DNA from 3 places in the Kineococcus lubricus genome. Region 3 is predicted to be linked to each of the others. Evidence: riboswitches for the same ligand, from Rfam matches in the RefSeq annotation. Region 3 holds a riboswitch; each other region holds the start of a gene.
The links. Region 3 has a riboswitch for S-adenosylmethionine ahead of ACRYRX_RS15885 (putative leader peptide). Riboswitches for the same ligand answer to the same signal wherever they lie in the genome.

Region 1: another riboswitch for S-adenosylmethionine. It lies ahead of ACRYRX_RS08095 (MetQ/NlpA family ABC transporter substrate-binding protein); the one in region 3 lies ahead of ACRYRX_RS15885 (putative leader peptide).
Region 2: another riboswitch for S-adenosylmethionine. It lies ahead of ACRYRX_RS13960 (ABC transporter substrate-binding protein); the one in region 3 lies ahead of ACRYRX_RS15885 (putative leader peptide).

Annotation. Positions count from the first base shown of each region.
Region 1 is NZ_JBJLSK010000008.1:99,253-109,237, reverse strand. Features, by position in the region: gene ACRYRX_RS08100 (methionine ABC transporter ATP-binding protein) at 1-737, opposite strand, end outside; gene ACRYRX_RS08095 (MetQ/NlpA family ABC transporter substrate-binding protein) at 734-1,684, opposite strand; SAM riboswitch class IV at 1,756-1,866, opposite strand; gene ACRYRX_RS08090 (DUF1737 domain-containing protein) at 1,950-2,162, opposite strand; gene ACRYRX_RS08085 (DUF7711 family protein) at 2,159-2,788, opposite strand; gene ACRYRX_RS08080 (OsmC family protein) at 2,857-3,360, shown strand; gene ACRYRX_RS08075 (purine-cytosine permease family protein) at 3,394-4,848, opposite strand; gene ACRYRX_RS08070 (NtaA/DmoA family FMN-dependent monooxygenase) at 4,845-6,215, opposite strand; gene ACRYRX_RS08065 (adenosine deaminase family protein) at 6,212-7,240, opposite strand; gene ACRYRX_RS08060 (LysR family transcriptional regulator) at 7,307-8,218, shown strand; gene ACRYRX_RS08055 (hypothetical protein) at 8,243-8,623, opposite strand; gene ACRYRX_RS08050 (methyl-accepting chemotaxis protein) at 8,815-9,985, shown strand, end outside.
Region 2 is NZ_JBJLSK010000016.1:99,997-109,981, reverse strand. Features, by position in the region: gene ACRYRX_RS13970 (carbohydrate ABC transporter permease) at 1-631, opposite strand, end outside; gene ACRYRX_RS13965 (carbohydrate ABC transporter permease) at 628-1,581, opposite strand; gene ACRYRX_RS13960 (ABC transporter substrate-binding protein) at 1,578-2,954, opposite strand; SAM riboswitch class I at 3,178-3,268, opposite strand; gene ACRYRX_RS13955 (Rne/Rng family ribonuclease) at 3,654-6,716, shown strand; gene rplU (50S ribosomal protein L21) at 6,846-7,157, shown strand; gene rpmA (50S ribosomal protein L27) at 7,164-7,418, shown strand; gene ACRYRX_RS13940 (ABC transporter ATP-binding protein) at 7,606-8,601, opposite strand; gene ACRYRX_RS13935 (ABC transporter ATP-binding protein) at 8,598-9,599, opposite strand; partial or broken gene ACRYRX_RS13930 (ABC transporter permease) at 9,596-9,985, opposite strand, start outside.
Region 3 is NZ_JBJLSK010000020.1:33,168-43,152, reverse strand. Features, by position in the region: gene ACRYRX_RS15905 (dipeptide ABC transporter ATP-binding protein) at 1-31, opposite strand, end outside; gene ACRYRX_RS15900 (ABC transporter permease) at 43-891, opposite strand; gene ACRYRX_RS15895 (ABC transporter permease) at 888-1,862, opposite strand; gene ACRYRX_RS15890 (ABC transporter substrate-binding protein) at 1,866-3,557, opposite strand; gene ACRYRX_RS15885 (putative leader peptide) at 3,663-3,731, opposite strand; SAM riboswitch class I at 3,751-3,837, opposite strand; gene ACRYRX_RS15880 (FAD-binding oxidoreductase) at 3,957-5,330, shown strand; SAM riboswitch class I at 5,388-5,482, shown strand; partial or broken gene ACRYRX_RS15875 (sulfurtransferase) at 5,786-5,881, shown strand; gene ACRYRX_RS15870 (aminotransferase-like domain-containing protein) at 5,878-7,107, shown strand; gene ACRYRX_RS15865 (GNAT family N-acetyltransferase) at 7,104-7,598, shown strand; gene ACRYRX_RS15860 (hypothetical protein) at 7,645-8,166, shown strand; gene ACRYRX_RS15855 (methyltransferase domain-containing protein) at 8,163-8,759, shown strand; gene ACRYRX_RS15850 (ABC transporter substrate-binding protein) at 8,825-9,796, opposite strand; gene ACRYRX_RS15845 (amino acid ABC transporter ATP-binding protein) at 9,882-9,985, opposite strand, start outside.

The sequences.
Region 1 (9,985 bases), on a different contig from region 3:
CGGACGAACCGCTGCGCGGCGGGGGTCCGCGGGTCGGAGAACACGTCGTAGGTGTCCCCGACCTCCACGACCCGCCCGTTCTCCATGACCGCGACCCGGTCGGCGATCTGCCGCACGGCCTCCATCTCGTGGGTGATGACGACGATCGTCACCCCGAGCTCGGCGTTGACGCGCCGCAGCAGCGACAGGACCTCGGTGGTGGTCTCGGGGTCCAGCGCGCTCGTGGCCTCGTCGGCCAGCAGCAGCGGCGGGTTCGTCGCCAGCGCGCGGGCGATGCCGACCCGCTGCTTCTGGCCGCCGGACAACTGCTCGGGGTAGGCGTGGGCGCGGTCGAGCAGGCCCACGAAGTCGAGCAGCTCGGCGGTGCGCCGGTCCCGCTCGGCCTTCGCCACGCCCGCCACCTTCAGCGGGTACGCCACGTTCCCGGCGACCGTCCGGGACCGGAACAGGTTGAACTGCTGGAAGATCATCCCGATCTTCGACCGGGCCGCGCGCAGTTCACCCTCGGACAGCCTCGTGAGGTCCTGACCGGCGACGACGACGCTGCCCGAGGTCGGTCTCTCCAGCGCGTTGAGCAGCCGGACGAGCGTGGACTTCCCGGCGCCGGAGTACCCGATGACCGCGAGGACCTCGCCCTGCTCGACCTGGAGGGAAACGGCGTCGACCGCCGCGACGGAGGACCCGTCGCGGCGGTCGAAGCGCTTGCTGACGTCGGTCAGCGTGATGAGGGCGGTCACTTGGCCGAGGCGGCCTTCGCGTCGGCTTCGACCTCCGCGGTCTCCGCCTGCAGGTCGGCGGCGGGCACGTCGCGGACGATCGCGCTCGGGTTGTCCTGCAGGAACACCTCCTGCACGGCCGGGTCGTGCCACAGCGCCGCCAGGTCCAGGTACGTCTGGTTGCCGGTGTCGGCCTTGCGGGCGGTGAAGATGTTGACGTAGGGCGCCGCCGCGGGGGAGGTGGCGTCGTCGTCGACGATGACGGAGTCCTCGGACAGCTTCGCCGCGGTGGCGAAGTTGTTGTTGACGATCGCGGCGGCCACGGAACCGGACTGCAGCGCGCTGGCGGTCTGGTCGGCGGCGACGGTGACGACCTCCACCTTGGAGGACTCGATGTCGTTCGTGGTGGAGAACGGGGTGCCGCCGTCCTTCAGCGTCACCAGGCCGGCCTGCTGCAGGACGAGCAGACCGCGCGCCTCGTTGATGGCGTCGTTGGGGATGGCGACCTTCGCGTCGGCGGGCAGTTCCTCGACGGACCCCGCGGTGAGGGAGTACAGCGGCAGCGGGTAGACGGCGGTCGCGCCGATGGGCTGCAGGTCGTCGTCGGCGGTCGCGTTGTAGTTCGCGAGGTACTGGATGTGCTGGAACTGGTTGAGGTCCAGCTCACCCTGCGACAGCGCCGGGTTGGGCAGCGTGTAGTCGGAGAAGTTGACCAGCTCGACGTCGACGTTGAACCGGGACTTCGCCAGTTCGCTGTACGTCGTCCAGTACGGCAGCGACTTGTCGGCGACACCGATCTTCACGGTCTTCGCCTCGCCGGCTCCGGCGGCGCTGGTGCTGGTGGAGTCGTCCCGGTTGCCCAGGACGAGGGCCACGACCACCACGGCGATGACGACGACGGCGGCGATGACGGCGTACAGCACGCCGCGGCGCTTGGGCTTGTCGGGCAGGGAGGGGGCAGTGGACACGGGGACACTCCGGGAGGTCGTACGGGCGGGCGCGCGGCTCGCAGGGCTCCCGTGATCGACCGGCGTCCGGCGATCCGCGCTTGCCGGACGGGTCCGTCCGGCCAGGTCCTCACCTGGGGCACCCCGCCGCGGAGGAGGGTTGCCGGACAGCAAGCCAGGGCTTACCGCTGTCACTCATGACCTGCCCCGAGCTTAACACCGGCTGTCCGACAGCGTGGACGGTTCCCGCCGGTCCGCCCCCGGCCGCGAGCGCCCCGGCCGGACCTCAGGCGCGCGCGGGGGGCAGGGCGTGGGGGAGGACGACGGCCTGCGCGGCGACGGTGACGCCCCCGGTCGTGGTCACCGACGGGCTGCCGTGCAGGACGTACCCGTCGGCCAGCGCCGCGCTCACCTTCTCGCAGAACGAGCGGTCGTCGGTGCCGGTCAGCAGCCGGTAGGCGAGCTTCTGCGGGACGTCCTCGGGGGTGGGGTCGCTCATGCGCCGAGGCTAGCCGGGCCCAGCCCGTCCCGGGCGGCGCGCAGGTCCAGGTACCCCAGGGCCGCGTCGGCCAGCGCGTCGGCCCGCCGCGCGGGAGCCCCCGGCGCCCAGCGCTTCTCGTCGTACGCGCGCGCCGCGCGGCCCAGCGCCCCCAGGCTGACCGCGAGCTCGCGGTCCAGCCGCCCGGCGAGCTCGGCGGGCGTGGGCGGCTCCGGGCGCAGCAACTCGCCGTCGCCGGCCCGCAGCTGCCCCAGGACCTCGTGGTCGGTGCCGTCCCCGACCGTCCAGAACAGCACCGGCCGCTCGACCAGGTGGTTCCACACCGGCGCCTGCGCGGACCGGAACGTCAGGGTCACCGGCCGGGTCGCCAGCCCGGAGGCGGCCAGCCAGTGCCCGGCGGCCGGCGGCTGGGTCAGGTGCGCGCAGTCGGCCTCGTCGGCGTTCGTCACCAGGGCCACCCGCACCGCCCCGGCGTCGTCGAGCACGTCCCGCCGCGGCCCCAGCAGGGCGCCGAACACCCACGCCTGCTCCACCCGCAACCGCACGATCCCGGCCGGCTGACGGCTCACGTGCGCGCAGCGGTCGGCGACCTCCTCCAGCGTCCGCACCGCGGTGGTCCACTTCACACCGGCCAGTGTGGCCGACCCCGGCGGGAGGTTGCGGGCCGGGCCGTGGCCGGGCCTAAGCTTCGCCGGTGGATTCGACCGAGCTCAGAGCCCTGCAGAAGCCGTTGAAGGACTCCTACCGGGAGGACCCCGCCAAGGCGCTGGTCCCGGCCCGGGCGGTGGCCGTCCTGGACGGGCAGTCCATCGGCGTCTCGGTCGACGGCTTCGCCGGGACGACCCGCGCCGGGCTGCACCCCGCCGCCGGCGGCGACGGCACCGAGGCCTGCTCGGCCGACATGCTCTGCGAGGCCGTGGCGGCCTGCGCCGGGGTGACGCTGCGCAGCGTGGCGACGGCCATGGGCGTCGAGCTGCGCAACGCCTCCGTGGCCGTGGACGCGCACTGGGACGCCCGCGGCACCCTCGGGGTCTCCCGGGAGGTCCCGATCGGGATCACCGACGTCACCATCACCTTCGACTTCACCTCCGACGCCGACGAGGCGACGGAGGCGAAGATGGTCTCCCTCGCCGAGCGGTACTGCGTCATCGCGCAGACGCTGCAGGTCCCGCCGAAGGTCACCGTCCAGCGGGCCTGACCCCCGCGCGGCCGGTGCGCGGCGGCGGGGGCCTCAGCGGCTCTCCTGCCGCCGCACCGCCGGCCGGCCGAACACCGCGACGACGGCGAAGCCGATCGCGAAGGCCAGCAGGACCCCGAGGTTCGCGTAGGCCCAGGCGCCCTCGCGGCCCCCGATCGGGCCCAGCAGGTAGCCCTGCCAGGTCAGCCAGCTCGCGTTCTGGTTGGTCACCAGGCCCCAGCCCACCACGGTGGCCGCGACCATCGTCGCCACCGGCAGCGCGCGCACCGAGCCGTAGCGGCCCCCGGCGTCGAGCAGCTCGGCCTCGGCGTACCCGCGGCGCCGGGTCGCCAGGTCGGCCAGGAAGATCCCCGCCCACGCCGCGATCGGCACGCCCAGGGTGATGAGGAACCCCTGGAACGGGGTGAGGAAGTCGGCGGAGAAGAACGCGATGTAGGTGGCGCCGGCGACCATGAGGGCGCCGTCGACGAGCACCGCCACGGGGCGGGGGACGCGCAGGCCCACGTTGAGCAGCGCCAGCCCCGAGGAGTAGATGTCCATGACGGCGCCGCCGACCAGGCCCAGGACGGCCACCACGACGAACGGCACGAGGAACCACGTCGGCAGGATCGTCGTCAGCGCCCCCACGGGGTCCTTGCCGACGAGCGCGCCCAGGTCGGGGTCCGAGCCCACGACGAGGGCGCCGAACACCAGCAGCACCGCCGGCCCGATCGAGCTGCCCAGGGTCGTCCAGAGCACCACCCCGCCGCTGGAGGCCTCCCGCGGCAGGTAGCGGGAGTAGTCGGCCGCGGCGTTGGCCCAGCCCAGGCCGAACCCGGTCATGACCATGGTGAAGGCGCCGACCACGGCCGCGGTGCCGCCGGCGGGGATCGCCCCCACCACCGCCAGGTCGACGGAGTGGGCGGCGAAGGCGATGTACGCCACCGTCAGGACCGCCGTCACGACCGTGATCCAGCGCTGCATCCGCATGATGACGCCGAACCCCAGGGTGCCGCCCAGGACGATCAGCGCCACGACCACGACGAGGGCCACGAGCTTCGTCCCCGTCCCGCCGCCGGCGCCGAGCCGGTCCAGGACGGTGGCCGTGGCCAGCACCGCGACGGCCGCCAGGGACGTCTCCCAGCCCAGGGTCAGCAGCCACGACACCAGCGACGGCAGCCGGTTGCCGTGGACCCCGAACGCGGCCCGCGACAACGTCATCGTCGGCGCCGACCCGCGCTTGCCGGCGATCGCGACGAGCCCCACGACCACGTAGGACGCCACGACGCCCGCGACCGAGACGAACGTCGCCTGCCAGAACGAGATGCCGAACCCGAGGACGAAGGAGCCGTAGCTGACGGCCAGCACCGAGACGTTGGCGGCGAACCACGGCCAGAACAGGTCCCGCGGCCGGCCGTGCCGCTCGTCCTCGGCGACGGCGTTGACGCCGTTGAGCTCGACGCCGACACCCCCGACCCGGGTCCGGGACCTCGTGGGGACCTCGCTCACGGCTGCTCCTCGTGGGCCGGGCGGAACCGGGCCGCCGGGTGGTCGGCGGGCAGCCTCGCGCGGCCCGCGCCGAAGATTTTCTCTCGCAGGGTAGAGCCTGCCGCACGGCCGTCCGGTCCGTCGACGAGCCCGCGCCGGCGCAGCTCGGGGACGACCTGCTCGCAGAACTCCCGGTAGGAGCCCGGGACGACGAACGGGGTGAGGTTGACCCCGTCGACCCCGGTGCGCTCCACGAGGGCCTGCAGGTCGTCGGCGACGTCCACCGCGGACCCGGCCAGGACGAACTCGCGCATCCCGAAGCGCAGGAAGTCCGCCGTGGCCCGCGCGACCGTCTCGCCCCGGTACCGCTCGACCTGGGTGCGCCCGCCCTCGGTCCGCAGGTCCGAGAAGCTGCCCGCGGGGTCCAGCGCGGTCAGGTCGATCCCGGTCATCGCCGCGTAGTAGGCGCGGGCGGCCTCGGGGTCCACCCACGACAGGTACTCCTCGAGCCGGGCGCGGGCGTGGGCGCGGTCGCGGCCCAGGACGACGCTCAGGCCCGCCAGGGTGCGCACCGACCCCGGGGCCCGCCCGTGCGCCGCCGCGCGGGCGTGCACGTCCCGCACCTGCCGGTGCAGCGACGCCGCGTCGCGGCCCTGCAGGAAGACGACCTCGGCGTGGGTGGCCGCGAACTCCCGGCCTCGGTCGCTGGCCCCGGCCTGGAAGATGACCGGGGTGCGCTGCGGGGAGGGCTCGACCTTGAAGTACCCGTGCGAGGAGAACCACCGCCCCTCGTGGTGGACCTCGTGCACCCGGCGGGGGTCGGCGTAGCGGCGGGCGGCCTTGTCGGCGAGCACCGCACCGTCCTCCCAGCTGCCCTCGAACAACCGGTAGCTGAGTTCGAGGTGCTCGTCGGCGACGTCGTACCGCACGTCGTGCGGCGGCAGCGCGTCCCGGCCGTGCAGGTCGCTGACCACCGGCGAGGACGTGGTGACGACGTTCCAGCCGATCCGCCCCCCGGTCAGGTGGTCCAGCGTCGCGAACCGCCGCGCGTTGGGGTAGGGGCCCTCGAAGGTCGTCGAGGCCGTCACCGCGAAACCCAGCCGGTCGGTGACGGCGGCCATGGCCGGGACCAGCAGCAGCGGGTCGTTCGTCGGCATCTCGACGGCCTGCTCGAACGTCACGTCCGGGACGGCGCCGTCCAGCACCGGGTACCCGGGGGAGTCGGCCAGGAACAGCAGGTCGAAACCCCCGTCCTCCAGGAGCCGGGCCAGGCCCGTCCAGTGCGCGAGGTCGGTGTACCGCGACGACTCCTGCTCCGGGTGCGCCCACAACCCCTGGCTGGTGAGGTTCGGGCCGTTGATCTCGAACGCCGACAGCAGCAGGCTCACGGGGCGCCCAGCCAGTCCGCCAGCCCCCGCCCCAGGCGCTGCCGGGTCGCGCTGCTCATGCCCTCCACCCGCAACCCGTGACCGGCCAGGGCCGCGAGCTCGGTGTCGGGCAGCCCCCACACGTCGCGGGCCACCGCGTACTGGTCGCTCACGCTGCGCCCGAACCACAACTGGTCGTCGGCGTTGAGGGTGACGCCCACCCCGGCGCGGTGCAGGACCGGCGCCGGGTGCGAGGCCAGGTCGGCGACCACGCCGAGCGCCACGTTGGACACCGGCGCCACGTCCAGCACGATCCCGGCCTCGACCAGGCGCTGGACGAACCGCGGTTCCTCCACGGACCGGACGCCGTGGGAGATGCGGGTGGCGCCCAGGACGTCGACGGCCTCGGCGACGCACTCCCACCCGCCGGTCTGGCCGGCGTGGGCGACGACGGGCAGCCCCGCCGCGCGGGCCGCGGCCGCGCACCCCGCGAAACGCCCCAGCCCGGACGGTTCCTCGAAACCCGCGGTCCCGAAGGCGGTCACCCCGGCGCCGGCGAACTCGGCGGCGATCGCGGCGAGGTCGGCGGCGATCGGCTCGTCCTGGTCGGTGTTCACCGTCACCAGCGCACCGACCTCGACGTCGTGCTCGCGCCCGGCGTCGGCGAACGCGCCCAGCACCACCCGGGTCACCTCCCGCAGGCTGCCCAGCCGCGGGGCGTACAGCTGCGGCTCGATCGCGGGCTCGAAGAACACGACCCCCTGCTCGGCCTCCTGCGCGACCAGGGCCCGGCACAACCCGGCGAGGTCGTCGAGGTCGGCGACCAGGGCGGGGACGCGGCCGTAGGCGTCGAAGAACTCCCACACGTCCCGCCAGCCGCCGGGGCCCCCGGACGCGCCCGCCCGCACCGGCAGGTCGGCCTCGGGGTCGAGGTCGAGACCGCGGCGCCGGGCCAGGTCGAGGACGGCCCGCCGGGGGTAGGAACCGTCCAGGTGCGCGTGCACGTGGACCTTCGGCAGCGCGGTGAGCGATCGTGGCGGGTGCACCCGATCAACGTAGGGAGCGCGCCCCCCACGTGTCGCACAAGACGGTCTTCTGGGAGCATCCAGCGCGTGGATGAGCGCGCGGCACGGCCGGGAGGGGAGCTCGACGCGAGGTCCCTGCGGTACCTGCTGGCCGTCGCGCGCGAGCGCAGCTTCACCGCCGCCGCCGCGTCCCTGCAGGTCTCCCAGCCCGCGCTGAGCCAGGCCATCGCCCGGGTGGAGAACCTCGTCGGCGGCCGCCTCGTCGTGCGCGACGCCCGCGGCGTCGCCCGCGAGGGCTCACCGCTGACCCCCGCGGGGCAGGCGCTGCTGGCCGACGCGCACCGCATCACCGAGCTGCTGGACCGGGCCCTGGTCCGGGCCCGCCGGCTGGCCGAGGCCGGGGAACGGGAACGGCTCACCGTGGGGATCGGCACCTCCACCCCGCGCTGGGTCTCCACGCGGCTCGTCGAGGCCGCCCAGGAGAGCCCCGAGCTCGACGTCGTGCTGCGGCACGTCCCGTGGGGGCGCGAGGTCACCGACCTCGCCGCCGGCCTGGTCGACGTCGCCTTCGTGCAGCTGCCGCCCGGGCGCGACCCCGACCCGCGGGTGCGGGCGGTCACCGTGGCCGAGGTCGACCGGGTGGCGGTGTTCGCCCGCGCCCACGCGCTGGCCGGTGAGCCGTCGCTGTCCATCGCCGACCTCGACGACGAGCCCATCGTCGACGCCGGCAGCGACCGCGACGTCTGGCTCGTCGACCCGCGCCCCTCGGGGGCGGCCCCCGTCGTCGTCGGGCCGCCGGCCACGACCGTGGAGGAGATGCTGGCGGTCGTCGCCACGGGGCGGGCGATGGCCATCACGTCCGCGGCCGTCGCCTCGGCGCACCGCTCCGACGACATCGCCTTCGTCCGGCTGCGCGGGCTGGAGCCGTTGCGGCTGCTGCTGGTGGCGCTGGCCGACGACGAGCGGCCCGCGGTGGCCGACCTGCTCGCCTCGTTCTGAGGGGCCGGGCGCCCACCCGTCGCCTCAGCCCGGGTCCCGGCGCTCCTCGAGCAGCGCCGAGACCCGCTGGCGGGTGACCCCGAACAGCACCGCGATGTCCGGGACGCTGAAGCCCTCCGCGCGCAGCGCCCTGACCTGGGCGCGGCGGTACCGGCTGCCGGCCTCGGCGAGCTCGCCCATCGTCCGCGCGAGCGTCTCGGCGATGAAGGGGCGCTTGGTCGAGCGCAGGATGTCGCTGTAGCTCTCGCCCCTGGCCCGCCGGTGCAGCACCCCCTGGGCGCGCTCGCGCACCAGGTGCAGGACCTCCACCGCCTCGGTCAGCTCGGCGACCAGCACCTCCAGGCTCTCCTCGGTCGGGTCCTGGCCCGCCGCGGGCCCGTCGTCCGGGTCGTCGATCGTCGCCACGGTGCATTGTCGGCCGTCCGCGCCCGCCCCGGGAGCCGGGGCGGCCGCCGTCCTGCCGGGGACCGGGGCGGCAACGGGGGTTGCTCAAGTCGGCAACGGGGGTTGCCGAACTTCTAGACATCCCCCAGCGAGCGCCGTCCCGGCGGCCGTCGGCCACCGTCTCGTCGCACCCGAAGCGAAGGACCGAGTCCATGCCCCTGACCAGGAACGGCGCCAAGGCGACCATCCCCGCAGCCCGTCCCGCCACCGGGGCGACCACCGCGCCCGCGGCCGCCCGCAAGGACCCCCGCGAGTCCGACGAGGCGCGCCGGCGCGCCCGCACGGTCGCCAAGCAGCAGCAGGCCGCCGAGCGCATCGCCGCCGCCACCACCGAGCTGGCCGCCTCCACCGCCCAGTCCGCCGAGGCCTCCCGCCAGCTGCGCGACGCGATGCAGCAGATCGCCGCCGGGGCCGAGGAGGCCTCGGGCGCCACCCAGGAGTCCCTGGCCGCCACCAACCAGGTCGCCGGGCGCATCCAGACGCAGAAGCAGACCAGCGCGCGGGTGAAGGACACCACCACCAAGCTGCAGACGCTGCTCGGCGAGACCGCCGACGGCATCTCCAGCCTGGTCGCGAACGTGGGCGAGGCCGCCGACCGCCAGACCCAGTCCGTGGAGATGATCACCGAGCTGGAGAAGCAGGCCGAGGAGATCGGCACCATCGTCGCCGCCGTCGCGCGCATCGCCGACCAGACGAACCTGCTGGCCCTCAACGCCGCCATCGAGGCCGCCCGGGCCCGTCAGCACGGCAAGGGCTTCGCCGTCGTCGCTGACGAGGTCCGCACCCTGGCCGAGACCTCCGAGCGCTCCGCCAGCCAGATCCGCGAGCTCATCGACTCCATCCGCAGCGGCGTCACCGCCGTCGCCGAGGGCGTGCAGGCCTCGGCCGACACCTCCCGCGGCGAGGTCGAGAAGGGCCGCGCCGTCACCGCCCAGCTCGCGCAGATCCGCGACGACATGGTGGTCATCCTCGACGGCGCGGGCGAGATCGCCGCCGCCGCCACCCAGGCCGAGCGCGCCTCCCAGGACGCGCAGCTGCGCGCCGAGGAGATCGCCGCCGCCGCCGAGCAGCAGTCCGCCGCGGCCGAGGAGGTCCTGCAGACCGTCGACCAGCAGGGCGCGGCGCTGCAGCAGAGCGAGCAGGCCGCCGAGCAGCTGTCCGAGATCGCCGACGAGCTGCGCGGGTCCGCCGACATCGGCAAGTCCGCCGAGGAGGTCGCCGCCTCCGCCGAGGAGCTGGCCGCCGCCGCGGAGGAGATCAACCGCGCCGCCACCCAGATCTCCCAGGCCATCGGCGAGATCTCCAGCGGGGCGCAGGCGCAGT
Region 2 (9,985 bases), on a different contig from region 3:
CCGCGAACAGGAACTCGTTGTACGACAGGAACAGGCAGATCAGCAGCGCCGCGACCAGTCCCGGGGCCAGCAGCGGCAGCACGATCCGCCGCAGCCCGCCGGTCGTCGACAACCCGTCGACCCAGCCGGCCTCCTCGATCTCGATCGGGATGCGGCGCACGAAACCGTCCAGCAGCCACACCGCGACCGGGACGTTGGCGAGCCCGTTGACCAGGACCAGGCCGAGCGCGGAGTTCGTCAGGTCCGCCTGCTTCAGCAGGTAGTACAGCGGCAGCACCGCGACGATCGGCGGTGCGCAGTAGCTGGCCAGCAGCACCGTCTGCAGCCGTTCCCCGCGCACCCCCGCGCGGGCCGTCACGTACGCGGCGGGCACCGCGATGAGCGAGGTCAGGACCGTCGCGCCGATCGCGACGACCCACGAGTTCGCCAGCATCGTCGACAGCGGCACCGTAGCGAACGCCTTCGAGAAGTTCGACCACACGAACACGCTCGGCAGCCAGCCGCCGTTGGCGATGTCGTCGACGCTGCGCAGCGACAGGGAGACGAGGAACAGCAGCGGCAGCAGCGCGACGAACGCGACGGCGGCCAGGACCACGCGCACCCCGGCGCGGTGCAGCGCCCCCGCGCTCACTGGTCGGCCTTCACGGCGCGCGCCCGCAGCAGCGTGACGACCGTGGTCAGGACCCCCACGACGAGGCCGAACACCAGGGTCTCGGCCGCCGCCGTGCCGATCTCGTAGCTGCCGCGCATGCCCGTCCGGAAGATCTCGAAGCTGCTGACGATGGTGGACACCCCCGGCCCGCCCTGGGTCACGACCGTCACCAGGTCGAACACCTTCAACCCGATGACGAGTTCGAGCAGCAGCACCGAGAACACGTTCGGGGCGATCACCGGCCACACCACGTTCGTGAACCCGCGCAGCGCGCCGGCCCCGTCCAGGGCCGCGGCCTCGCGCAGCTCCTCCGGGACGCCCAGCAGGGCGGCGAACACCAGCAGGGTCACCAGCGGCGTCCACTGCCACACGTGCATGACGACCAGCGCGGAGAACGCCCCCGCGCTGTCGCCCAGCGGGTTGGCCCCCGGGAACCCGAGGGCGGAGAACAACCCGCCGAACGCCCCGCCGACCGGGGCGAGCATGAGCTTCCACGCCACCCCGACCATCACCGGCGGGGTGACCAGCGGGAGCAGCAGGATCGTCCCCACGACGCCGAAGCGCGTCCCGCGGGCGTGCAGCAGCAGCGCCAGGACCACCCCCAGGGCCGTCGCCGCCAGGGCCGCGACCACGGCGAACACGACCGAGCGGACCAGGGACCCGGCGAAGGCCAGGGACTCCCACGCCGCCACGAGGTTGTCGGTGCCGGTGAACCGCTGCAGCGGCCGGGCCAGGGAGGACTTGGTGACCGCCAGCGCCACGACGAACACCGTGGGGTAGACGAGCATGAGCGCCAGCCCGGCCAGGCTCGGTGCCGCCAGCCACGTCGAGACGTGCCCGGGCCGGTGCCGCCCCGGGACCGTCCGCCGTCCGGCCCCCCGGCCGCGCTGGCGCGGCAGGGTCCCCCGGTCGTCGAGGAGCTGGGTCATCCGAGGGCCTTCTGCCAGTTCTCCGCGGCCTTGTCGAGCGCGGCCTGCGGCTCGGTCTCGCCCTGGATCGCGAGCGCGAGCTGGTCCACGAGGTCCTGCAGCGCCTTGGGCGCCCCCTGCTCCTTGGGCCAGACCAGCGGCTCGCCGTCCAGGCCCTCGCGGATGACGTCGGTCGCCTTCCCCGCCGCCGCGGCGTACTCGGCGGAGTCCAGGACGCTCTTGCGGGCCGGGTCGATGCCCGACCCGCCGGTGGACGACAGCAGGAAGTTCTGCTCCTCGGCGGTGGCCCACTTCACGAAGGCGGCGGCCACGTCCTGCTGCTTGCCCGCCGTGGAGACCCCCAGGCCGAAGCCGGAGTCCAGCGCCGTGCGCGGGGTCGTGTTCTTCCCCCCGACCGGCAGCGTCACGACGCCCCACTTGTCGACGATCTTCGAGCTGGCCGGGTCCTGGGCCTTCAGGCCGAGGTCGGTCCAGGTGTCGAGCATGGCGCCCTGACCGGCGAGGAAGGCGGAGTTGGCCTGGTCGAACCCGGTCTGCAGCGGGGTCGGCAGCGCGTGCGGGGAGACGTCGATGAGGTGCTGCAGGGCCGCCAGCCCCTCCTCGCCGGCGAACGCGGGCTTGCCGTCGCCGTCCACGAGCGTGCCGCCGTACCCGGCGAGGCGGTTGATGAAGGAGCAGCCCAGGATCATCGGCACCTGCTGGGCCTCGACGATGGCGCCGTAGACGCTGCCGCCGGAGTCCTGGGTGATCTTGGCGGCGGCCGCGTCGTACTCGTCCCACGTCGTGGGCGGCTGCACGCCGTACTGCTCGAAGACCTCGGCGTTGTAGTAGAGGACGTGCGTGTCGCCGTCGAAGGGCAGGCCGTAGCGCTTGCCGTCGAGCAGCGTGTAGGGGTCGTAGATCGACGGCAGGAAGTCGTCGGTGGCGATGTCGGTGTTCGCGCCGATCCAGTCGGTCAGGTCCACCAGCGCGTCGGCCGCGACCAGCTCGCCGAGGCCGAAGTAGAAGTAGTCGAAGACGTCGAACTCGCCGTCGCCGCCCTGGACGTCCAGGATCTGCTTGCTCGTCAGCTGGTCGTAGGGGATCGCGGTGACCTCCAGCTTCCCGCCGAACTCCTGCTCGAACTTCTTGCCCAGCAGGTCGGTGAAGGCGAGCACGTGGGGCTGGTTGACCATGAGCTTGAGCGTCTTGCCCTTGAGGTCGACGGCCTCCTCGGCGGCCAGGCCCGCTCCGGCGGACCCCTCCCCGCAGGCCGCGAGGGAACCGGTGGCGGCGAGGGCGCCGACGCCGAGGGCGCCGGACAGGACACGACGGCGCGAGGCGAGCAGACGCTGCGTGCTCGAGGGCGTGGGGGTGCTGCGGGGCGCGGACATGGGTGTGCTCCGTGGGGTGGGCGGACGTTCGTCGTCCGTCGGGGGGTGCGCGCGGGAGGCGGCGCGCTCGCCTGAGGACTCGGGGGAGGTGGCGCGGGTCGGTCAGACCGCGCGCGACGTCCCCCGGCGCATCGACCCGCCGCGCAGACAGGCCATCGAGGCCGTGCGCGCGAGGTCGACGTGGTAGCGCCGGGTGAGCTGGGTACAGCTGTCCACTGCGAGTCCTCCATCGCCCCTGGCGGGAGCACCTGCCGCTCGCGCGGTGGTTGCTGTGGCGTCAACGAGCCAGGTCTCTCGGCCACTCTGGATGGTGTTGATCCGAATGTAGCGGACACGGGGTCCCGCTGGCGATGGAACGCCCCGACGAGTGCGCAGGGTCACCTCGAGGGGGCTGTGCGACACTGGGCGAGGCCGAGCGTTCCCCACACCGGGCGCCCGGTCCGCCGTCGAGACCGCCGCCCAGCGCGCGGGTCCCGGGCAGCGCCGCGGTCTGGTGGAAGGACCTCGCAGGCGCCCCGGCCCGTTCACCGGACGACGACGACGGTGGCTCCGGGGGGAGCACGCGTCGCGCGACCTCTCCGGTGCACCGAGGACTTCCGTCGGGCGCGGGTCGACCCGCCCGGCGATTCCGACCAGGACGCCCGGGCGTCCGCGGGGTTGACCGGTGGAGCGGGCGCTGCGGGCGATGCGGAGCACCCCGTGACGACGACCCCCGAAGAGACCCCCGACAACGACGGCACGACGACCGGCGCGACGACGCGGCCGCGCCGCCGCCGCGCCGCCAGCCGGCCCGCCGGCCCGCCCGCGCACGTCGATCCGGGAGCCGTGGCACCGGCTCCCGCCGAGCCGGTCGCGCAGACCGTGGCGGTTCCGGCCGAACCCGAACCCGCGCCCGCCCCGGAGCCCGAACCCGCTCCGGAGGCGGTCGCTGCCGAGCCGGTCGTCGAGCCGGTCGCCGAGCCGGTCGCCGAGCCGGTCGCCGCGCCGCGTCGCCGCGCCCGCCGCGCGACCCGCACCGTGACCACCCCCGAGCCGGCCCCGGCCGTCGAGGAGGTGGCGGCCCCCACCCCCGAGCCGGCACCGGAGCCCGCGGTCGAGGCCGCGCCGGAGCCCGCGCCCGCCGCGGTCGAAGCCGTCGAGCCCGTCGCGCCGACCCGGCGTCGCCGCGCCCGCAAGGTCGCCGCGCCCGCCGCCGAGGTCGCCGAGCCGGTGACCGCACCCGAGGCCGAGGTGGCCGCCGAGGTGCAGGAGTCGAGCGGTCCGGTCACGGTGCCGGACGCGGCCGCGCAGGCCGCCGAGGACGCCCCCGTCGAGGAGGTCCCGGTCGAGGCGTCCGCCGAGCCCGCCTCCGAGCCCGCGCCGGCCGACGGCACCGACCTCATGGACGACCCGGTGCTGGTCCGCGCCGCCGGGCTGGCCCGCCGCGGCCGCCGCCGCGCCCCGGCGGCCGAGCCCGCCGAGGACTCCTTCTCCGACGCCGCCGCCCGCGCGACGGCGTTGTTCTTCCAGGCGCCCGCCGCCGAGACGCCCACCCGTCGCCGCCGCGCCTCGGCCCCGGCCGGCCCGCCGCCCGCGCAGACCGGGTTCGAGGAGGAGCGCGAGGACGAGCGCGAGGAGCTCGGCCCGGAGGGCCTGGACGACACCGACCTGACCGACCTCGAGGCGGACGACCAGGACGACCGGGGCGAGGACGACACCGCCGAGGACGAGGCCCGGGACGAGGACGGCGCCACCCCGCGCCGCCGTCGCCGCCGCGGGGGCCGGGGCCGGCGCAGCCGGGGCCGCGACGCCGACGACTCCGACGACGCCGACGACTCCGACGAGGCCCAGGACGACTCCGCCGAGGATGCCGGGCAGCGCGACGACTCCGACGACGAGGGGGCCGACGACGCGGGCGAGGAGCCCGACGACGCCGAGGAGTCCTCCGGCTCCTCGCGCCGCCGTCGTCGCCGTCGTCGCCGCGGCGGGTCCGGGGACGTGGAGGAGACCTCCTCCGACGACCCGCCGAACACCGTCACCCGGGTCCGCGAACCGCGCCGTCCCCGGGGGACCGGCGAGGACGAGATCACCGCGCTGCGCGGCTCCACGCGCCTGGAGGCCAAGAAGCAGCGCCGCCGGGAGGGCCGGGAGGCCGGCCGCAAGCGGGCCATCCTCACCGAGGCCGAGTTCCTGGCCCGGCGCGAGTCGGTCGAGCGCGTCATGGTCGTGCGCCAGCGGGCCGACACCACGCAGATCGGCGTCCTGGAGGACGGGATCCTCGTCGAGCACTACGGCGCCAAGCAGACCCAGACGACGATGGTCGGCAACGTCTACCTCGGCCGCGTGCAGAACGTGCTGCCCAGCATGGAGGCCGCGTTCGTCGACGTGGGCAAGGGGCGCAACGCCGTCCTGTACGCCGGGGAGGTCAACTGGGACGCCGCCGGGCTCGAGGGGCAGCCGCGGCGCATCGAGGCCGCGCTGAAGTCCGGCGACCCGGTGCTCGTGCAGGTCACCAAGGACCCGGTGGGTCACAAGGGCGCCCGGCTGACCAGCCAGGTCTCGCTGCCGGGCCGCTACCTCGTGTACGTCCCGCGCGGGTCGATGACGGGGATCTCCCGCAAGCTGCCCGACACCGAGCGCGCGCGGCTGAAGAAGGTCCTCAAGGAGGTCGTGCCCGCGGGCGCGGGCGTCATCGTCCGCACGGCCGCCGAGGGCGTCTCCGAGGAGGAGCTGCGCGCGGACGTCCAGCGGCTGCAGGCGACCTGGGAGTCCATCCAGGCCAAGTCCCAGAGCAAGAACGCCCCCCTGCTGCTGCACGGGGAGCCGGACCTCACCGTCCGCGTCGTGCGCGACGTCTTCAACGAGGACTTCACCAAGGTCGTCGTGTCCGGCGACCAGGCCTGGGACGCCGTCCACGGGTACGTCTCCGACGTCGCCCCCGACCTCGCCGACCGGCTGGAGCGCTGGGAGGACGCCGAGCACGGCGGCCGGGACGTTTTCGAGAGCCACCGCATCGACGAGCAGCTCGCCAAGGCCCTGGGCCGGAAGGTGTGGCTGCCCTCGGGCGGGTCGCTGGTCATCGACCCCACCGAGGCGATGCACGTCATCGACGTGAACACCGGCAAGTTCACCGGCGCCGGGGGCACGCTCGAGGAGACGGTCACCCGCAACAACCTGGAGGCCGCCGAGGAGATCGTGCGGCAGCTGCGGCTGCGGGACATCGGCGGGATCATCGTGATCGACTTCATCGACATGGTCCTGGAGTCCAACCGCGACCTGGTGCTGCGCCGCCTCGTGGAGTGCCTGGGCCGGGACCGGACCAAGCACCAGGTCGCCGAGGTCACCTCCCTCGGCCTGGTGCAGATGACCCGCAAGCGCACGGGGCAGGGCCTGGCGGCCGTGCTCGAGGAGCTCGACGCGGCGGCGGACGCCAACCCGGCGCCGCAGCCGTCCCCGGGCCAGCAGAACGGCTCGGGCGGCGGCTCGGGCAACGGGTCCGGCAACGGCTCCGGCAACGGGTCCGGCGGCGGCTCGGGCAACGGCTCGGCCAACGGTTCGGGGAAGTCCCGCAGCCGCCGTGGCCGCGGTCGCGACCGGGCGGTGGCCGAGGAGGCCCCGTCCGCGCCGGAGAACGGCGCGGAGCCCGCCCACGAGCCGTCCGAGCCCGGGAAGGACGCCGCGGTGCTGGCGGCCATCGCGGCGGTCGCGGCGGCCGGCCGGCGCGAGCGCGAGGCCGCGGAGCGGGAGACCGGTGCGGCCGCCCCCTCCGGGGTGGAGGGGTGAGCGCGTCGTTTTGACCCCGGGGGTTCTCCTTCCGTACGCTTACCCCTTGGTGCGCCGTCGTGCGCGAGCCTCCAGCTGCATCCGCAGCTCGGTGGCGTTCCAGTTGTTGACGAGAGAAACGGGTTCGTTGTGGTCTACGCCATCGTCCGCGCCGGCGGCCGGCAGGAGAAGGTCGCGGTCGGCGACGTGCTGACCATCGACCGGGTCCCCGTGGCCAGCGGGGAGACGCTGCAGCTGCAGCCCCTCCTCCTCGTCGACGGTGAGACCGTCACCCACGACGCTTCGGCGCTCGCGGGTGTGAAGGTCGTCGCCGAGGTGGTCGAGGAGGCCCGCGGCCCCAAGATCACCATCCTCAAGTACAAGAACAAGACCGGGTACCGCAAGCGTCAGGGTCACCGCGCGAAGCTCACCCGCGTCAAGATCACCAGCATCGGGGCGTGACGTCAGATGGCACACAAGAAGGGCGCGAGCTCCTCGCGCAACGGTCGTGACTCCGCCGCTCAGCGCCTCGGTGTGAAGCGCTTCGGCGGTCAGGTCGTCAGCGCGGGCGAGATCCTCGTCCGTCAGCGCGGCACCCACTTCCACCCCGGTGCGGGTGTGGGCCGCGGCGGCGACGACACGCTGTTCGCGCTGATCCCGGGCGCCGTCGAGTTCGGCACCCGTCGTGGTCGCAAGGTCGTCAACATCGTCGCAGGCGAGTGACGACGCACCAGTCGTGAACACGAGGGGGGGGGGGGGGGGGGGTGGGGGGGGGCCGCGGCCCCCCCCCCCCCCCCCCCCCCCCCCCCCGCCCCGCCCCCCGCCCGCCGCCCCGCCCCCCCCCCCCCCCCCCCCCCCCCCCCCCCCCCCCCCCCCACCAACCCTCCGAACCCGGGCGGCCCAGGGAGGCTCACACGGCGACGGGCGCGCTGGGCACCAGCGGGTGGAAGCACTCGGCGACGTGCTCCCCACCGCGCGCGTCGCGCACCAGCGGGGGCGCGGCGACCGAGCACTCGTCGGTCGCCTTCCAGCACCGCGTCCGGAACCGGCACCCCGACGGCGGGTCCAGCGGGGAGGGGATCTCCCCGGACAGCACGATCCGTTCCCGGCGGTGCCCGGGGTCCAGCGTCGGCGCGGCCGACAGCAGCGCCGCGGCGTAGGGGTGCTGGTGGTGGTCGTACACGTCGTCGGTGCCGCCGGACTCCACGACGCGCCCGAGGTACATGACGACGACGCGGTCGGCGACGTGCCGCACCACGGACAGGTCGTGGGAGATGAACACGTAGCTCACCCCGAGCTCGGCCTGCAGGTCGGCCAGCAGGTTCAGCACCTGGGCCTGCACGGACAGGTCGAGGGCGGACACCGGCTCGTCGCAGACGATGACGTCGGGCCTGAGCGCCAGCGCGCGGGCGATCCCGAGGCGCTGGCGCTGGCCGCCGGAGAACTCCGACGGGAACTTCCCGGCGTCGCTGGGCCGCAGCCCGACCAGGTGCAGGAGCTCGCGCACCCGGGCCGCGCGGTCGCGGGAGGTCCGGTACACGTCGCGGTGCGTCAGCCACGGCTCGGCGACGATGTCGGCCGCGCTCATCCGCGCGTTCAGCGAGGCGAACGGGTCCTGGAACACCATCTGCACGCGGCGGCGGAACCTCAGCAGGTCCTTGCCCCGCAGCGTCCACGGGTCGACCCCGTCGAACCGGACGGTCCCGGCGTCGGGGCGCTCCAGCATGAGCAGGGTCCGCGCGAGCGTCGACTTGCCGCAGCCGGACTCCCCCACCAGGCCCAGGGTCTCGCCCCGGCCGAGGTCGAGGTCGATGCCGTCCAGGGCGCGCAGGCCCTGCGTCCGGCCGTGCGAGGTCACCGCGAAGGTCTTGGTCAGTCCCCGCACCCGCAGCAGCGGCTCGTTCACGACAGCCCCCCGAAACCCAGTTCCTCCGCGGCGTGGCAGGCGACCCGGCGGCCGGCGGCGTCGGAGCGCTCGGCCGGGCGCTGGGCCCGGCACACGTCCCGCACGAGCGGGCAGCGGTCCTGGTAGACGCACGACGACGGGATGGCCCGCAGTTCCGGCGGTGAGCCGCCGATGGAGGCCAGCGGGACCCCCTTGGGGACCCGGGCCGGCACCGAGTCCAGCAGCCCCCGCGTGTAGGGGTGGTGGGGGCGGGCGAACACCTCGGCGACCGGCCCGGCCTCGACGACGGTCCCGGCGTACATGACGACGACGTCGTCGGCCTCCTCGGCGACCAGCGCGAGGTCGTGGGTGATGAGGACGACGGCCATGTCCCGCTCGGTCCGCAGTTCCCGCAGCAGCTGCATGATCTGCGCCTGGACGGTGACGTCGAGGGCGGTGGTGGGTTCGTCGGCCAGCAGCACCGCCGGGTTCAGCGCGACGGCCATCGCGATGAGCAGCCGCTGGCGCATGCCCCCGGAGAACTGGTGCGGGTAGGCGTCGACCCGCGTCTCGGGGCTGGGGATCCCCACCCGCCCCATGAGGCGGACGGCCTCGGCGCGGGCGGCCTTCCTCGACATCCCGGAGTGGATCCGGAACGGTTCGGCCAGCTGGGTGCCCACCGTGTACACGGGGTTCAGGGCGGTCAGCGCGTCCTGGAACACGATGGCCAGCCCCGGGCCGGCGAGCTTGCGCCGGGCCGAGCGCCCGGCGGTCACCAGGTCGGTCCCCCCGAGCCGCACGGACCCGCCGGCCACCGAGGCGACCGGTTCCAGCAGCCCGACGAGGGCCTGGGCGGTGAGGGACTTCCCGCACCCCGATTCCCCGAGCAGGGCCAGGGTGCGGCCCGAGCGGGCGCCGAAGCTGACGCCGTCGACGGCGCGGACCGTCCCGGCGGGGGTGCGGATGTCGACGGTCAGCCCGTCGACGTCCAGCGCGGGTGCGTGCGTCACGACGGTCACGAGTCCTCCTGGCGGCGGGCGGCGAGCTGGTCGGCGCGCCGCAGGCGGCGGCGCTGGGCGCGGGGCAGCGTGAGCCGCCACCGCTGGGCGGGGTCGGTCGCCAGCCGCGCCCAGGCGGCCAGGACCGTCGCGGACACGGTGGTGACGACGATGCACAGCCCCGGGAAGAACGACAGCCACCAGGCCGTCGCCAGGTAGGTGCGTCCCTGGGCGACCATCAGGCCCCAGCTGACGTCCGGGGGCTGGATCCCGATGCCCAGGAAGCTGAGGGAGGACTCGCTGAGCATCACGAAGCAGAACTCCAGCGTCGCGACGGTCAGCAGGGTGGGCAGGACGATCGGGAAGACGTGCCGGCGGATGATCTGCCGGCTGGGGGTCCCGAAGGT
Region 3 (9,985 bases):
GGTCCTGCACCCGCAGCAGGGGTTTGGTCACGGGAGGGCTCCTCAGGCGGTCCCGCGCAGCCAGCGGCTGACGCGGTTCACGGACAGGACGGTGGCGATGGTGACGGCCGCGGGTGCGTGCACCAGCCACGGGGCGGTCGGGTAGTCCTTGCCCGCCGAGACGAGCAGACCCCAGTCCGACGCCGGCGGCGGGTCGCCGTAGCCGAGGAACGCGAGCCCGGCGATGACGAGGATCGACAGCCCGAACTGCAGCACGGCCAGGGCCAGCACCGTGCGCGAGGCGTTGGGCAGCACGTGCCGCAGCAGCACGTGGGTGCGCGAACCCCCTTGCAGGAACGAGGCCTCCACGAACACCGACCGCCGGGTCCGCAGGACCTCCGAGCGCAGGACGCGGGCGAACACCGCGACGGCGGAGATCCCCGTGGCGATGGCCGCGTTGATCGTCTGGAAACCCAGGGAGCTGACGACGATGACGGCGAGCAGGAAGCTGGGGATAGCGAGCAGGACGTCGACCACGCGGGCCAGCACGACGTCCACCAGCCCTCCGAGGAACCCGGCGAGCAGGCCGACGAGGCCGCCGACGACGACGCCGATCCCGACCGCGACGAGCGCGCTGGTGACCGAGGACGCCGTGCCGTGCACGACGCGGGAGAACTCGTCCCGGCCGAGGTGGTCGGTGCCGAACCAGTGCGCCGCGCTCGGGGCGAGGAGCTTGTCCGCGCTCACGCCCTGCACGGGGTCCTGCTGGGTGAACAGGCCCGGGGCCAGCGCCCAGGCGAGCACGAGGGCCAGGACGGCGAAGGACAGGGCGACGGTCGGCGGGACCCGGTGCGCGGAGCGGCGGGTGATCGCCGGGAGCTGCGCCCGGGAGGCGGTGACGGTGCCGCTCACGCTGCGCTCAGCTCCTCGCGCGGGACGGTCACGGGGCGGGGGGTGCGGACGCGCGGGTCCAGCAGCGGGTACACGAGGTCGGCCACCAGGTTGACGAGGACGAACACGACGGCCGCCAGGGACACGACGGCCTGCAGGACGGGCAGGTCCTGCGTGGTCACCGAGGACTCCACGAGGCTGCCGATGCCGGCGCGGCCGAAGATCGTCTCGGTGATGAGGGCACCGCCCAGCAGTTCGCCGACCGTCAGGGCCAGCACGGTTACGACGGGCAGCGAGCTGGGCCGCAGCAGGTGCCGCAGCAGCAGGCGTCCCCGGCCCAGCCCCCGGGACCGCGCGACGGCGGCGTACTCCTGCCGCGACTCGTGGTCCAGGCCGGAGACGAGCACCTCGGCGAGCTGGGCGGAGACCGGGATCCCCAGGGCCACGGCGGCGAAGGCGGTGGCCCAGCCGGAGTCCGGTTCGATGATGCGGAACAGGCCCAGCTCCAGCGCGAAGACGTGGATGAGCACCAGGCCGATGACGAAGTTCGGCACCGACAGGAACAGCGAGGGCAGCGAGCGCAGCACGCCCTGCGCCGCGCGGGGCAGAACCTGGGTGCCGAGGGCGACGGCGGCGGCCAGCGCGACCGAGACGGCCAGCGCCCCGGCGGCCAGGACGAGGGTGGAGGGCAGCACCTCCGCGATCGACTCCGCGACCGGCCGGTTGCTGCGCAGCGACACCCCCAGGTCGCCGGTGACGAACCGCGACAACGACTCCCACAGCTGCACGAGCACGGGCTGGTCGAGCCCGTAGTAGCCGACGATGCGGGCGATCTCGTCCTCGGTGAACCCGTTCTCCGGGTTGCGCAGCGTGTTCGTGACCGGGTCGCCGGGCAGGACGCTGATGACGACGAACGTCGCGACGTAGGCGAGCAGGACGACGACGACGGCCTGGCCGACGCGGCGGGCCGCGAACCCCGGGTACCCGTGCACGGCTCAGCCCGCGAGGTGCGCGGTGTAGAGGTTGGCGTAGGCGACGCCGTTGTACGTGACGCCCTCCAGGTCGGAGCGGTGGGCGTAGATCCGCTGCACGATCTGCTCCAGGGGGACGAACAGCGCCTGTTCCAGGACGTACTGCTGGAGCTGGTCCACCGAGGTGGCGCGGGTGTCCGGGTCGACCGCGCCGGCCACGGCGTCGCGCAGCTGGTTCAGCGTCTGGTCGCGCTCGCCCGCGCCGAACCAGTCCTCGCCCTCGTCGGCGCTGGTGAGGATGCTCGCGACCGTGCCGACGTCGATGAAGCTGCGGGTGACCTCGTAGTTCGACAGCGACTTGTTGTTCGAGACGCGCTGGCCGTAGGTGACGACGTCGAAGGTCTGCAGGTCGACGGTGAACCCGACCTTCCCGAGCTGCTGGGCCACGAGCTCGTCGATCGCCTGCGACGTCACGAGGTAGGGGTTGGGGAACAGGGTGACGGCCAGCGGCTGACCGCCCTTGGACCGCTCGCCGTCGGCGCCGGCGACCCACCCGGCCCGGTCGAGCAGCTGCGCGGCCAGGTCGGCGTCGAAGGCGAACTCCGCGGAGTGGTCGCTCGCCTCGGGCACGTTGGACTGGATGAAGGACTCCGCCTTCTTCCAGTCGCCGGTGTAGACGGTGGACAGGATCTCGTCGCGGTCGACGGCGTGCTGGAAGGCCTGGCGGACCAGGACGTCGTCGAAGGGAGCGACGGAGGTGTTCAGCCGGTACCCGTGGGCGAAACCGAGGTAGCGCGGGGTCGCGACGGTGAACCCGGCGTCCTGCAGGCCGGACAGTTCCTGCGGGGTCGCGTTGAACACGACGTCGGCCTGGTTCGACCGCAGGCTCGCGGTCCGCAGCGAGGACTCCTTGACGATCTTGTACGTGATGGTGTCCAGGGCCGCGGCGTCGCTCTTGCCGAGGGCCTGCGGGCCCCAGGCGTAGTCGTCGCGCCGGGCGAGGACGACGTTGTCGCCCTCCTTCCAGCTCTCCACCGTGAACGGCCCGCTGCCGCTGAACTGCGAGAGGTCCGCCTGCCCCTCGGCCGGCAGCGCGATCGTCTTCGGCGACGTCAGGATGGACCCGTGGTACCCCAGCGTGGGGATGAAACCCAGGGTCGGTGCGCTGAACTCCACCACCACGGTCGAGGCGTCCGCCGCCGAGGCGGCCAGGTAGGTCTTGGGGAACAGGCCGATGGGGTTGACGCCCCGGTCGGCCTGACCCTTGGCCCAGTAGTCGAGGTTCGCGACCACGGCCGCGGCGTCCAGGGCGGTCCCGTCGGAGAACGTCACCCCGCTCCTGAGGTGCAGGGTGAACTCGGTGGCGTCCTGGTTCTGCTCCCACGACTCGGCCAGCCACGGCGTGACCTGCCCGTCGCCGTCGACGTACACGAGCTTGTCGGTGACGTGGCCCCAGACGTTCCCCTGGAAGCTGGAGATCGCGCTGTTGTTCGGGATCCAGGTGTCGCCGAGGGAGTCGATGAGGACGACGACGTCCCCGCCCCGCTGCGCCGCCCCGGACCCGGAGGCGTTCTCCGAACCCGACGCGCCGCCTCCGCAGGCGGTGAGGAAGGTGCCGACGGCCCCGGCGCCCAGGGCCGCGGACACGGCGCGGCGGGTGGGGCGGGGACCGGTGGTCCCGGGGGCTCCGGGGGTTCCGGTGGTGGTGCTGGGCATGGGGGCGTGGCTCCTCGGTCGTGCGGGTGGGACCGCACGGGGAGTTCCACCGGTGCGGTGCGGGGTTGCGCCGCGAACCGGCGGGGGACGGTCGCGGTGGTCGGTTCAGGGCAGCGGACAGAGTGCGCTGGACTGCCGGGACAGGTCGACGTGACGACGTGCTGTCAGGCGCACCGCGGATCGCACTGGATCTCCTCCATCGGTCCTGGCGGTAGCACCTTCCCGAAGGAGGTTGCTGCGGCGTCGTCGAGCCAGGTCTCTCAGCCGCTCTGGATGGTGGATCGAGATTGGCAGAGTTCCCCGCGCGCGTCAACGCCGGGGTTCGGGGTGTGCGATGGTGACGCCGTCCCCCCGCGCCCCCGTGTCCACCCCGGGTTCGAAGCGAACGGAGTTCCTCCCATGACCACCACCGAACTCGTCCCCACCCTCCTCAGCGGCCCGCTGGCCGAGCTGGACGCCGAGCTCCCCGGCGTCGTGGACCCGGGTTTCGCCGCCCACGAGGTCACCGACCGCTCCCGCCTGGACGCCCCCGCCGGCGTCCTCGCCGTCGTGCGCCCCCGCGACGTCGGGCAGGTCCAGACCGTCCTGCGGTGGGCCACCCGGCACCGCGTCCCGGTCGTCCCGCGCGGGGCGGGCACCGGGTTGTCCGGCGGGGCCGTCGGGGTCACCGGCGGGATCGTGCTGTCCACCGAACGGCTCGACCGGATCCTCGAGATCGCCCCCGCCGACCAGGTCGCCCGGGTGGAACCGGGCGTCCTGGGCGCCGACCTCGACGCCGCCCTGGCCCCCCTGGGCCTGCGGCACGCCCCGGACCCGGCGAGCTGGCGCATCTCCAGCATCGGCGGGAACGTCGCCACCAACGCCGGTGGGCTGCGTTGCGCGAAGTACGGCGTGACCCGGGAGTCGGTGCTGGCCCTGGACGTCGTCCTGGCCGACGGTTCGCTGATCTCGACCGGCCACCGCTCGATCAAGGGCGTCACCGGCCTGGACCTCGTGGGGTTGTTCACCGGGTCCGAGGGGACCCTCGGCGTGGTCGTGGGCATCACGATCCGGTTGCGCCCGCGACCGGTCGACGAGCGGACCCTCGCGACGTGGTTCGACTCGGTCGACGCGGCCGCTCAGGGGTTGCTGGCCCTCACCGCCGGCGCGGCCCGCCCGGCGGTCGTGGAACTCCTCGACGGCCCGACGCTGCGGGACATCGACGCCTTCTCCGGGACGACGCTGGCCGCGCACGGGCAGGCGCTGCTGCTGGTGCAGACCGACGGGCACGGTGCGCTGGCCGAGGCCGAGGAGATCGAGGCGGCGCTGGCCGGCGCCGGGGGCAGGGTGCGCCGGCTCGCCGGTGCGGAGGCGGAGTTCCACTGGGAGTTGCGCCGCAGCGGCCGGGGTCCGCTGGAGGACGTGCTGGCCGTGGGGGAGGACGTCGCGGTCCCGCTGTCCCGGATCGGGGAGTTCCACCGCGAGATCACCAGGATCGCTGCGGCGCACCGGGTCTCGGTGCGGGTCGTCGCGCACGCCGGGGACGGGAACTTCCACCCGCTCCTGCTCGCCGACGACGCCGCCGGCGCCGCCGAGCGCCTCGAGGCCGCCGCGGACGAGGTCGTCGCGACGGCCCTGCGCCTGGGCGGGACCATCAGCGGGGAGCACGGCATCGGCACCGCCAAGCGGCGCTGGCTGGCCGACGAGATCAGCCCGCGGGTGCGGGCCCTGCAGGCCGGCGTCAAGGCCGTCTTCGACCCGCTGGGCCTGCTGAACCCCGGCAAGGCCCTGTGATCCGGGACCCGGGCGGGGATTGACAACCGGCTCGGGGCCACGCGACAGTGATCGGGCAACCCATCAAGAGCGGCTGAGAGACCTGGCTCCGCGACGCCGCAGCAACCCCCCGTGCGAATGGGTGCGGGTGCTTCCGCCGGGAACGATGGAGGATCGATGCAGCACCGCACGTCCCGTGCCGCCCCGTGCCGCTCCGGGGGTCGCTCCCACGCGTGCGGACGGGGCGTGGTGGACCTGCGCCGTCGTTCCAGCACCGCCCGTCGCTGAGGCCCGACCCGGCCTCCCTGCCCACCGAACCCCGGAGCACCCCCATGCCCGTCCCGCCCGACACCGGCGACCCGAAGTTCACCGCCGACGCCCACCCCGACCGCCTCGTCAGCACCGCCCGGCCGGCGCAGGACCTCGACCGCGACGGCCTCGTCGTCGACCGCGACGACACCTCGATCCGCGCCTTCCTGCCGGACGTGCGCGACCACGACGGCAGCAGGACCGAGTGGGGCGACGCCGTCCGCGTCCCCGTCGGCGCCGAGCCGGGGCGGGTGACCGCGTGACCCTCGTCCAGGACGGCGCGGCGCTCGACCCCGAACCGCTCAGCGGCCCCCACCTGCTGTCCCGCCGGGCCCGGGACGTGCTGCCGGCCGTGGGTTTCGGCCCGCGCCCCACCCGCCCGGTCGAGGGGACCATCGGCCTGCACGGGGGCGTCCCCGGTGCCGCGGCCCTGCCGCTGCACGGGCTGTCCCGCGCCTTCGCCGAGGAACTGGCCGACCCGGCCGCCCCGTCGCTGCGCTACTCGGTGCCGCTGGGGTTGCCGGAGCTGCGGGAGTGGATCGCCGGCGACGAGGGCACCGACCCCCAGCGCGTCGCCGTCACCAACGGCGCGCTGCACGCCCTGGCGCTGGTCTTCGACGCGCTCGTGGACCCGGGCGACGTCGTGCTCGTCGAGAACCCCACGTACCCGCTCGTCCTGACCCTGCTGCGGCAGCGCCGCGCCGACACCCGGCCGGTCGCCACCGGGCCCGACGGTCTGGACCTCGACGACCTGGAGTCCCTGCTGCGGGCCGGGCTGCGGCCCAAGCTGCTCTACACGATCCCGGACTTCCAGAACCCCACGGGCACGAGCGCGCCCCCGGCCGCGCGCCGCCGCCTGGTGGACCTGGCCGAGCGGTACGGGTTCCTGCTGCTGTCCGACGACCCCTACCGCAAGCTCCGGTTCGACGGGTCCCCGGCCGAGGACCTGGACCTGGCCTCCGAGCAGGTCCTGCACGTCAACACCTTCTCCAAGACCCTCGGGCCCGGGCTCCGGCTCGGCTGGATCGCGGGGCCGCAGTGGCTGGTCGGGGCCGTGCTGGACGCCCGCCGGGATTCCGACCAGCACACCTCGCTGGTCGTCCAGCGCGCCGTCCACCGCTTCCTGGCCGCGCCCGGCGCGCTGGCCGACGCGTTGCGGCGCAGCCGGTCCGTCCTGCGCGAGCGGCACGACGCGCTGCTGGCCGCGGTGTCGGCGGAACTGCCGGGCGTGGTGGAGGTCCCCCCGGCCGACGGCGGGATCTTCGTGTGGGGCCGCGTGGTCGACCCCGCCGTCGACCTGGAGAGGGCGCTGGAAGCGGCCCGGCAGAACGCCGTCGACTTCCCGCTGGGGCGCTACTTCAGCCCCGTCGGCCCGCACGAGTTCACCGACCGGTTCCGCTGGGGTTTCTCCGACCTCACGCCGCAGGAGCTGCGGGAGGCCGTGCACCGCGTGGCGGTCGCCTTCGCCTCCCCGCTGGCCCGGCGGTGACCGTCCAGGCGCTGCCCGTCGTCACCTGGGTGGCCACGGGCTGGGACGACCCGCGCGTGGCGGGCCTGCGCGGCCTCATGGACGCCGAGGTCGGCCCGCGCTACGCCCGCCCGGGCGCGGGTCCGCGCCCCTCCCCGCCGCCCCCCTCCGCCGCCGAGGTCGAGGTGGCCTGGCTCGCCCTGGCCGGCGGTGAACCGGCCGCGACGGCGAGCCTGCGCCGGCTCGCCGTCGCGGGCGAACCCGTGCGGTGGGAGGTCAAACGCGTCTTCGTCGCCCCCGCGCACCGCCGCCGCGGGCTCGCGGCGCAGGCGCTGCGCCGCGTCGAGGAGTCCGCCCGGGGCGTCGGCGTGGACCGGCTGCTGCTGCAGACCGGCGACCGCCAGCCCGAGGCGATGGCCCTGTACGAGCGCGAGGGCTGGGAACCGGTCCCCGTCTACCCCCCGTACGACCGCGTCGGGCACAGCCGCTGCTACGGCAAGGGCGTCGGGTGACCCCGCGGCGCCCCCGCACCTGCTCCTCCACCGGAAGGCCCGCACCGTGAGCACCCTCGAGAGGCCGTCCGTCCCCGCGTCCCTCCGGGACGACGACTGGTCGCGGCGCAACGGTTTCCTGGAAGGAGGTGTCGAGCGCCCGGTCCGCGGGCTGCTGCCCGCGGGTGCGCTCGACGCCCCGGGACCCATCGCGCTGCGCGCCGACCTGACCGTCGCTGCAGCCGTGGAGCAGGCGGCTGCGGAGGGCGCGCTGGGCCGCACCCCCCTGGCGGTGGTCCTGCCCCGCGCCGGTGCCGCGCGCCCGCACGCGCTGGGCGACGTCGTCGCCGCCACGACGCTGGCCGGCCTGCGCGCCCTCGTGCGCGAGGACCCCGAACGGGCCGGGTCCCCGCTGCGCGAGGTCGCCGACCCGGCGCTGCCGCACGTGGGGGCCGGGCAGAGCGCCGACGAGGCGTGGGCCGCGCTGGGGGAGTTCCCCGCCGCCTGGGTCCTGGTCGACGGCCGCGTCGCCGGCTGGGTCCGGCGCGCCCGGCTGGACCAGGGACGCACCCCCGAGGACGGTCCGTGAGGACCGGCGCCCGGTCCCGCCGGGCCCTGGTCACCGACGTGCTGGGTGGCGTCCTGGCCGGGTCCGGGTCCCCGCCGCTGCGGGTGCTCGACGCGGGCGGGGGTGACGGCCGCGACGCCGTCGACCTCGCCCGGCTGGGCCACGAGGTGACCGTCCTCGACTCCTCCGGGCGGGCGCTGGCCGCCGCGCAGGAGCGCGCCGCGGGAGCCGGTGTCGCGCACCGGGTGCGCACGGTCGACGCGGACCTGGACGACGTCGCCGCCCTCGCCGCGATCACCCACCACCGCGCCGGGGGGTCGGGGTCGTTCGACCTCGTCCTGTGCCACGACGTGCTTCCCGCGCGGGGCACCCTGGCGCAGGTCGTCTCCGACGTCGCCGCGCTGACGTCGTCCGTCCGCGCCGGGGGCGCGATCTCGCTGCTGGCGCCCTCCGGCGCGCCGGCGCGGGCCGGCCTGCTGCGCCTGGACCGCGACCTCGTGCGGGGGGCGCTGCTGGCCGGCGGCTGCGACCTCGTGCCCGTGGGGGAGGACGTGGTCGACGAGGTGAGCGGGACCTCCCACTGGCACCTCGTCGCGCGTCGGCGCGCGGACTGACCCGCGCCCCCCGCGCACGGCGGCCCGCCACCCCGGGAGGGGTGGCGGGCCGCCGTGCGGTGGGCTCAGCTGGTCTTCGGCAGCCCGGGCGGGTTGACCTGCGACGTCGGGACGGCCTCGTTCGCCAGGTTCCACCGTTCCAGCGTCTCGGCGTAGGCGCCGCTCCGGATGACGTGGTTCAGCGCGTCGGCCAGGGCCTGCACCAGACCGTTGTCCTTCTTCGTCGTCGCCGCGATGTCGGCCTGGATCGTGCCGCCGCCGGGGACGGTGCCGACGATCTTCGTGTCGCCGGAAACCAGCGCGTGGTACGCCGCGGTCGGGTTCGGGCCGAAGTTCGCCTCGATCCGGCCCGACTTCAGGGCCAGGTAGGTGTCGGAGGCCTGCTGGTAGTACTGGATGGTCGCCTCCTCCCGGCCGGCGGCCTCGTTCTGCTCGTTCCAGTCCAGCAGGACCTTCTCCTGGTTGGTGCCCGAACCGACCGAGACGGTCCGGCCGGCGACGTCCTCCGGCCCCGCGATCGAGGTGATGCCGGAGTCCTTCGCGACCTCCCAGGCGAGGGTGTCGACGCGGTAGGAGGCGAAGTCGTACTTCTCCTTGCGCTCCTCGGTCACGGTGATGTTCGAGAAACCCACGTCGTACTGCCCGGAGTCCATCGACAGGAACAGGTTCTCCCAGCTGGTGGCCTGGAGGTCCGGTTCCAGCCCGAGGACGCCGGCGACGAGGAGGGCGATGTCGGGTTCGATTCCGATGACGGTCTCGTCGTCGTCGGCGCGGAAGCTCAGCGGCGGGTTGCCGTTGCCGGTGGTGCCGATGACCAGGGTGCCGCGGTCCCTGATCGCCTGGGGCACCTTGGCCGCGATCTCGGGCACCGCCTCGACGGTGACGCGGCCGCTCTGCTCGGGGCTGGTGTCGACCCCCGAGCCGCCGCTGCTGGTGGCGGCGGGGGCCGTCGCGGGGTCGGCGTCGCCCGACGCGCACGCCGACAGCACCAGCGGGGTGGCGGCCAGCGACAGGAGCCAGGTACGTCGGCTGATCACGGGTTTCTCCTCGTGCTCGGGCCTGCCCGGAGCAGGCCGACATCGCGGTCCGGCGGAGCGCCGGACCGTCAGGGGGTGGAGTGGTTCAGAGGACCTTCGCGAGGAACGAGCGGGTGCGCTCGTGCCGCGGGTGGTCGAAGACCTCGGTGGGGGTGCCTTCCTCCAGGACGACGCCCTCGTGCATGAACA